One region of the Kocuria rhizosphaericola genome, then DNA from elsewhere that is predicted to be linked to it. Evidence: predicted binding sites of a transcription regulator. Region 1 holds the regulator's gene; the other holds the start of a gene.

Region 1 (4,287 bases):
GAGCGGCGCGGCGGCCGTCGTGCCGCGGAGCGACGGGACCGCCGGCTTCCGGACGGAGCTCGAGCTGGAGCCGGGCGACTACGTGGTGACGGTCGTCGGCCGGGACGCCGAGGGCGGGACCGTGCGCGACGACAAGGACGTGGAGGTCCGCCCGGGCTGAACCGGCCGAACCGGCACGGCCGGGCTCAGCGGGGTCCGGACGCCCAGCGGCCGAGGGCGGCGCTGAGCACCGCCAGCGCGGCGGGCCCGGCGGTCGAGCTGCGCAGCACCTCCGGACCGAGCCGGACCGCGAGGGCCCCCGCACCGGTCAGGACGTCGAGCTCCGCGGGGGCGATGCCACCCTCGGGGCCCACGACCAGGACGATCCGCCCGGAGTCCTCCCACGGCGTTCCGGGGGCGTCGGTCAGCTCGGCGAGGGAGCAGCGCGCCTCCTCGTGCAGGACGAGGCCCCGGGTCCCCGGCTCCCCCAGCAGGCGGGCGAGCTCGCGGGTGGCGCACAGGGGCAGCACCTCCGGCCAGGCCGCCCGGCGGGACTGCTTCGCGGCGGCCGCCACGGTGTGCACCCACTTCTCGTGGCTCTTGGCGGCGCGCTCCTTCTTCCACCGCACTATCGAGCGGTCGGCCTGCCAGGGCACCACGGCGTCGACGCCCAGCTCGGTGGCCGTCTCCACGGCCAGCAGGTCCCGGTCGCCCTTCGCGAGGGCCTGGGCGAGGACGAGACTGGGCGTGCGGACGGGCTCGGTGGTCACCGAGACCACGCCGACCTCCATGCTGTCCCGGTCCCCCGTGCGCAGCTCCCCGGTGGCCCGGGTCCCCGCGCCGTCGACGAGCTCGAGGTGCTCGCCGGGCGCGAGGCGGCGCACGGTGACGGCGTGCCGGGCCTCCGGGCCGGTGACGGTGAGTGCCGCTCCGGGGCCGAGGCCGGCGAGCCGGCCCGCTTCGACCTTGAAGACCGGCAGGCTCACAAGTCGGAGAACCTGTCCTTGAGCCGGGAGAAGAAGCCGCCGGCGCCGGCCGGGGAGTTCAGGGTCGTGCCGGTGGACTGGTCCTCGCCGCGCAGCCGGGACAGCTGCTCGAGCAGCTCGCGCTGCTCGTCGTCGAGCGCCGTGGGCGTCTCGACCTCGAGGTGGACGAACAGCTCGCCGCGGCCGCCGCCGCGCAGCCGGGTGGCCCCGAGCTCGTGCAGGGTCACGGTGTGGCCGGTCTGCGTGCCGGGGGACACGGGCACCTCGCGCTCGCCGTCGAAGGTCTCGAGGGTCACGGTGGTGCCGAGGGCTGCCGAGGTCATGGGCACCCGGACGCGGGCGTGCAGGTCGTCGCCCTGGCGCTCGAACGTGGGGTCGGGATCGACCTTCAGCTCGACGTAGAGGTCGCCGTTCGGCCCACCGGCGGTGCCGGCCTCGCCCTGCCCCGAGAGGCGGATCCGGTTGCCGGTCGAGACGCCGGCGGGGATCTTGACGGTCAGCGGGCGGCGGTCGCGCACACGGCCCTCGCCGTAGCACTCGTGGCAGGGGTGCTTGATGACGGTGCCGAAGCCCTGGCAGGTGGCGCACGGCGCCGCCGTGACCACGGTGCCGAGGATGGACTGGACCTGGCGCTGGACCTGGCCGGACCCGTGGCAGACGTCACAGGTCTCGGGCTGGGTGCCCGCCTGGCAGCAGCTGCCGTTGCACGTGGGGCAGACCACGGCGGTGTCCACGGTGATCTTCTTCTCGGTCCCGAAGACCGCGTCCTTGAGGGAGACCCGGACGTTGATCAGGGCGTCCTGGCCCTGCCGCGTGCGGGACGCCGGACCGCGCCGGCCGGCGCCGGCGCCGCCGGCACCCTGGAAGAAGGTGTCGAAGATGTCGGCGAAGCCGAAGCCCGAGCCGGGGAAGCCCCCGCCGAAGCCGGTGTCGGTGCCGTTCTCGTTGCCCGTCGCGTCGTAGACCCGCCGCTTCTCGGGGTCGGAGAGGACGTCGTTGGCGTGGGAGAGGCGCTTGAAGTCCTCGGCGGCCTCGGGGCCGGAGTTGACGTCGGGGTGCAGCCGGCGGGCCTTCTTGCGGTAGGCCTTCTTGATCTCTTCCTGGCTGGCGTCCCGGGACACGCCCAGGGTCTCGTAGTGATCGCTCACCGTGGTCCGTTCTGTCGAGAGGTCTGTGGTGGGTTTCGCTGGAGGGCCCCGGGGGCGGGGCCCTCGGGGGCTCAGCCCCCGAGGATACGGGAGAGGTAGCGGGCGACGGCGCGCACGGCGGCCATCGTGGACGGGTAGTCCATGCGCATGGGTCCGACGACCCCCACCTTCGACTGCGGCCCGTAGCCGGTGGCGACGACGGCGGCCTCGGACAGCGGTCCCTCGGCGTTCTCCGTGCCGATCCGCACGGCGACCCCGCGGGCGTCCTGCTCCATCTCGGACAGCAGCCGGAGCATCACCACCTGCTCCTCGAGGGCCTCGAGGACCGGGCCGATGCTCAGGTGGAAGTCCCCCGTGGCGCGGGCGAGGTTGGCGGTGCCGGCCATGACCATGCGGTGCTCGGCCCCGCCCGCCGCGAGGGCGCCGACGGCCTCTCCCACGGCCGCGGCGGCCGGCTGGAGCGGCGGGGCGGTGCCCGCCGCCATCACGGCGAGGGCGTCCGGCACCGCGGTCAGGGAGCGCCCGACCACGGCGGCCAGCACCCGGGCGCGCAGCTCGAACAGCTGGGACTCCTCGAGGGGCGCCCGCAGCACGGCCACGCGCTGGGCCACCCGGCCGTTGGTCGGGATGAGCACCACGAGCACCCGGCCGGCCCCGAGGTCCACGACCTCGACGTGGCGCACGGTGACGCCGGAGGCGTGCGGATACTGCACGACCGCGACCTGCTGGGTGAGCTGCGCGAGCAGCCGCACGGTGCGCTCCATGACGTCGTCGATGTCGGCGGCGTCGTCGAGCAGCCGCTGGATGGCCCGCCGCTCCGGTCCCGACAACGGCTTGACGGCCGCGATCTGGTCGACGAACGTGCGGTAGCCCTTGTCGGTGGGGATCCGGCCCGAGCTCGTGTGGGGGGCCGTGATCAGGCCCTCCTCCTCGAGTGCGGCCATGTCGTTGCGCACGGTGGCCGAGGAGACGCCGAGCCGGTGCCGGTCCACGAGGGCCTTGGAGCCCACGGGCTCGCGGTAGTGCACGTAGTCCTCCACGATGGCCTGCAGGATCTGCAGTCGTCTCGGCTCGCTCACGTCGCTCCTCCCCGGTCCGTTCTCGCCACCCGGCCTCCCTGGCACTCGGGCGGCCACAGTGCTAACGCCGTCCAGTGTAGCCCCCGTGTCCGACGGCCGGACCGCCGCCCGCGGTTTGGTACGCTTCCGGCTGATCCGCGCCGGACGCGCGGCACCGCGACCCGGGAGGACGACCATGAGCGAGCACGGCTGGGGGCCGCGCAGCCTCGACGACGACGCCCTCGCCCGCCGCCGGCCGGTCTCCGCGGAGGTCCCGGTCGCCCCGGGGATGCTCCTGGAGGACGTCACGACCGGCTGGGTCGGCGCCGTCGTGTCCCTGGAGACGATCGGCGGCATGCGCGTGATGGGCCTGGAGGACCACAGGGGACGGGTCAAGGCGTTCCCCCTGGGCCCGGGCTTCCTGCTCGAGGGCGAGCCCGTGGTCGTCGTCGAACCCCGTCGGGCCCCGGCGGCGAAGCGGCCCTCCCGCACGCGGTCCGGGTCCGTGGCCGTCGAAGGGCTCCGCGCGAGCACCGCGAAGGCCTCCCGCGTGTGGGTCGAGGGCTACCACGACGCCGAGCTGGTGGCCAAGGTGTGGGGCCACGACCTGGCCGTCGAGGGCATCGTCGTGGAGCCGCTGCACGGCATCGACGACCTGTCCGCCGCCGTGCGGGAGTTCGGGCCGGGCCCCGGGCGGCGGCTCGGGATCCTCGTGGACCACCTCGTGGCCGGCTCGAAGGAGTCCCGGATCGCCGCCGAGACCATGCGCCTGCCCGGCGCCGCGGGCAACGTCCTGGTGCTGGGCCACCCGTACGTCGACATCTGGCAGGCGGTCAAGCCGCGCACGCTCGGCTTCGACGCCTGGCCCGTGGTCCCGCGGGGCACCGACTGGAAGACCGGCACCGCCGCCGCCCTCGGGTGGCCGCACCGCACCCCTGGCGACCTGGGACGGGCCTGGCAGCACATCCTCGCCCGCGTGGACAGCTACGCCGATCTGGAGCCCTCCCTGCTGGGCCGGGTCGAGGAGCTCATCGACTTCCTCACCGCTCCCGGGGAGTGATCCGGCGCCGTCCCGGCCTCCAGGGTCCGCCCAGCGCGGCGTCACAAAGGCACACG
Region 2 (4,287 bases), on a different contig from region 1:
GACGTCGCACGCCAGCACGAAGCCGGCGCCGAAGACGGCGACCCAGGGCACGGTGCGGCGGGAGTTGTCCCCGACGAGCATGGACACCAGGTTGGGCACGACGAGCCCCAGGAAGGGGATCGAACCGACGGTGACCACGACCACGGCCGAGATCAGGGCCACGAGGGTCATGCCCAGGGCCATGACCTTCCGGTGGTCGATGCCCAGGTTGGTGGTGAACTCGTGGCCCATGCCCGCCACGGTGAACCGGTCGGCGGCGACGTAGCCCACGACCGTCAGCGCCAGCACCAGCCACAGCAGCTCGTAGCGGCCCCGCAGGACGCCGGAGAAGTCGCCGAGCATCCAGGCGTTGAGGGTCTGCAGGAGGTCGAACCGGTAGGCGAAGAACGTGGTGACGGAGGCGATGACGTTGCCGAGCATGATCCCCACGAGCGGCACCAGCAGGGTGCTGCGCAGGGGGATGCGCTGGAGCACGAGCAGGAACAGGGCGGTCCCGGCGACGGCGAACACGGAGGCCGAGCCCATCTTCAGCAGGAGCGGCGCCGAGGGCAGGAGCAGGGTCACGACGAGCAGGCCGGCCTGCGCCGACTCGACGGTGCCCACGGTGGAGGGCTCCACGAACTTGTTGCGGACCATGAGCTGCATGATCAGCCCCGCCACGGACAGGGCCAGGCCTGCCAGGACGACCGAGGCGGTGCGGGGGAAGCGGGAGACCGCGATGATCTCCATCGAGCTCCGGAAGCCGTCGAGGTCCCCGGTGGCGAGCTGGTTCCACAGGGACCACGGGGTGACATCGAGGACCCCGACGAAGGTGCTGACGACCGCCAGGACCAGCACGAGGGCGCCCGCGGCGGCGAGCCGGCGGGCGTTGGCCCGCGCGGACGCCCCGGGGGGCACCGGGGTGGAGCCCTCCGGCGGCGGCGCCGCCGGCACGGGGCCGGCGATCGCGGGAGGCGGTGCGGGGGGCACGACGGTGCTCATCGTCTCGTGCTGGTCATCGGGGGACCTTCCGGTTCTGGGGACGGCCGCGGTCGCGGTCCGGCGCGGTCCCGGGTGCTCCGCGCGGTCGCCGTGCGGAGCACCCGGGAGTCGTGCTCGACCGGGTCGGCGGATCAGGAGAGGGATTCCTGGACCTCGGCGATCATGGCGGGGAAGTTGTCCAGGCCGAATCCGACCAGGTACCAGCTCGCGCTGTCCACGTAGGTGATCCGGTCCTGCTGGGCGGCGGTGGTGCCGTCGACGAGCTCGTTGTCGAGCACCTGCTGGGCGGCCTCGCCGCCGGACTGGCCGATGGCGGTGTCGCGGTCCAGCACGAAGAGGTGGTCGGGGTCCGCGTCGGCGACGGCCTCGAAGGAGACGGCCTCGCCGTGGGTGCCCTCGGCCTGGACGTCGGCGGCGGACCCGAAGCCCAGCAGGTCGAAGACGATGTTGCCGAAGCGTGACTCCGGGCCGTAGGCGTTGACCTCCCCGGCGCTGGTCAGCAGGAACATCGCGGTGCCGGCCTCGGCGGTCCGGGCCTTCGCCTCCTCGACCTGCTCCTCGATGGCGGTCAGCCGCTCCGCGACCTCGGCCTCCTTGCCGAAGATCTCGCCGAGGGTCCGGGACTGCTCGGTGAAGGAGGTCAGCGCGTCGGTCTGGTCGAGCGAGAGGTCCACGGTGGGAGCGATCTCGGCGAGCTCGTCGTAGAAGTCGGCGGTCCGCCCGGAGATGATGATCAGGTCCGGGGCGGCCTCGGCGACGGCCTCGAGGTCCGGTTCCTTCATGGACCCGGCGTTGACGTACTCGTCCGACCGGTACTCGGAGAACTGCTCGGGCAGGCTGCCGCCCCGGGGCAGGCCCTGGACGTCCTCGTCCAGGGCCCGCATCGAGTCGAGGACCCCGAGGTCGAAGGTGATGACGTTCTCCGGGTCCACGGGGACGTCCGTGGTGCCCTGCGCGTGCTCCACGCTGACGGTCCCGGTCGAGGCGGCGCCCGGCGCGTCCCCGCCGGTGGTCGCCGCGCCGGAGGTCGAGCAGCCCGCCAGGGCCAGGACCGAGGCGGCGGTCAGCAGGGCGGTGGAGCGGTGTGGGGCAGTGCGGTTCATGGTCTTCCTTCGTGCAGAGGACGCCGGTGTGCTCCGGGGCGGAGGGCACCGGCGGGATCCGGTGGGCGCGACGGACCCCCACTCAGGCGTGGGGGTCGTCGAGGAGGGCACCGCTGCTCGGCCGAGGTAAGGGTTGCCTTACCGATGAACCTAGAGCGTCGGATGGGAGTGAGGCAAATCATTGGGGAACACCGGTGTGACCTAATTCGGTCCGCACGGATCCCGGGGGGCGGCGCGCTGGCACTCGCCTTGACCGACTGCCAGCCCCCTCCTACAGTTGGCCTTGGCACTCTCCGGGTGAGGGTGCTAAGGGCCAGGCGATCGATCGGCACCGCGACGACGGTCGGTGCGCCGACCGGCCCGAAGCTCGACGGCGGGCTCCGCCCGCGGTCGCCCACCGTTTTCCACCCCTACAGACAAGGAGAGATCGTGTCGGTCTCCATCAAGCCTCTCGAGGATCGCATCGTCGTTCAGCCGCTCGCCGCTGAGCAGACCACCGCGTCCGGTCTCGTCATCCCGGACACCGCCAAGGAGAAGCCCCAGGAGGGCAAGGTCCTGGCCGTCGGACCCGGTCGTGTCGACGACTCCGGCAACCGCATCCCGGTCGACGTCAAGGAGGGCGACGTCGTGATCTTCTCCAAGTACGGCGGGACCGAGGTCAAGTACAACGGCGAGGAGTACCTGGTGCTCCCCGCCCGCGACGTGCTCGCCGTCGTCGAGAAGTAGACCGGGCGCACCGACCCGGCGCAGACCGCGCAGTCCTGACGAAGGGTGCCTGCCGCACACGCCCCGCGGGGCCCGCGGCGGGCACCCTTCGCCGATCCTGATCCCCGAACCCCGCTGGCGACCCCAGCCACCCAGAAGGAGCCATAGTCCATGGCCAAGCAGCTGGCATTCGACGATGCCGCACGCAAGTCCCTCGAGAACGGCGTCAACAAGCTCGCCGACACCGTCAAGGTCACCCTCGGCCCGCGCGGGCGCAACGTGGTGCTCGACAAGAAGTGGGGCGCCCCCACGATCACCAACGACGGCGTGACCATCGCCCGCGAGGTCGAGCTCGACGACCCCTACGAGAACCTCGGGGCCCAGCTCGCCAAGGAGGTGGCGACCAAGACCAACGACGTCGCCGGCGACGGCACCACCACCGCCACCGTGCTGGCCCAGGCGCTCGTCAAGGAGGGCCTGCGCAACGTGGCCGCCGGCGCCGACCCGCTGAGCCTCAAGCGCGGCATCGAGAAGGCCGTCGAGGCCGTGGCCGCGCGCCTGCTCGAGAACGCCCGCCCCGTGGAGGGCGCCAACGTCGCCCACGTGGCGACCATCTCGGCGCAGGACCCGGCGATCGGCGAGCTCATCGCCCGGGCCTTCGAGACCGTCGGCAAGGACGGCGTCATCACGATCGAGGACGGCTCGAGCACCGAGGTCGAGCTCGACGTCACCGAGGGCATGCAGTTCGACAAGGGCTACCTCTCCCCGTCCTTCGTGACCGACACCGAGCGCCAGGAAGCGGTCATGGAGAACTCCCTGGTGCTGCTGTACCAGGGCAAGATCTCCTCCGTGCCGGAGCTCATGCCCGTCCTGGAGAAGGCGCTCCAGGCCAAGAAGCCGCTGACCATCATCGCCGAGGACGTCGAGGGCGAGGCCCTCTCCACCCTCGTGGTCAACAAGCTGCGCGGCACCCTCGACGTCGTGGCCCTCAAGGCCCCCGGCTTCGGCGACCGCCGCAAGGCGATCCTGCAGGACCTCGCGGTCCTCACCGGCGGCCAGCTCATCACCACCGAGCTGGGCATCAGCCTCGACCAGGTCACCCTGGAGCAGCTGGGCACCGCCCGCCGCGTCACGGTCACCAAGAACACCACCACCCTGGTCGACGGCGGCGGCACCGAGGCCGAGATCCAGGACCGGGTCGCCACGATCCGCGCCGAGTCCGAGCGCACCGACTCCGAGTGGGACCGCGAGAAGCTGCAGGAGCGCCTCGCCCGCCTGGCCGGCGGCGTCTCGGTCATCAAGGTCGGCGCGGCCACCGAGGTGGAGGCGAAGGAGCGCAAGCACCGCATCGAGGACGCCGTGTCCTCGACGCGCGCGGCCCTCGAGCAGGGCATCGTCTCCGGCGGCGGCACCGCTCTCGTGCAGGCCGCGAAGGTCCTCGACGAGTCCGACCTCGGGCTCACCGGCGACGCCGCGACCGCCCTCGGCATCGTCCGCC

The links. The regulator HrcA, encoded in region 1, represses chaperone genes, less so after heat shock. The targets are predictions, from matches to a motif close to TTNGCACTCGNNNNNNNCGAGTGCNAA.
Region 2: the regulator HrcA is predicted to act here: its motif matches at 2,322-2,348, upstream of groES (co-chaperone GroES).

Annotation. Positions count from the first base shown of each region.
Region 1 covers NZ_JBISWK010000163.1:31,162-35,448, forward strand. The annotation lists gene ACH9D2_RS16755 (GerMN domain-containing protein) at 1-160, shown strand, start outside; gene ACH9D2_RS16760 (16S rRNA (uracil(1498)-N(3))-methyltransferase) at 186-965, opposite strand; gene dnaJ (molecular chaperone DnaJ) at 962-2,113, opposite strand; gene hrcA (heat-inducible transcriptional repressor HrcA) at 2,185-3,192, opposite strand; gene ACH9D2_RS16775 (DUF3097 domain-containing protein) at 3,368-4,231, shown strand.
Region 2 covers NZ_JBISWK010000112.1:12,028-16,314, forward strand. The annotation lists gene ACH9D2_RS11245 (iron chelate uptake ABC transporter family permease subunit) at 1-981, opposite strand, end outside; gene ACH9D2_RS11250 (ABC transporter substrate-binding protein) at 1,113-2,084, opposite strand; gene groES (co-chaperone GroES) at 2,514-2,810, shown strand; gene groL (chaperonin GroEL) at 2,961-4,287, shown strand, end outside.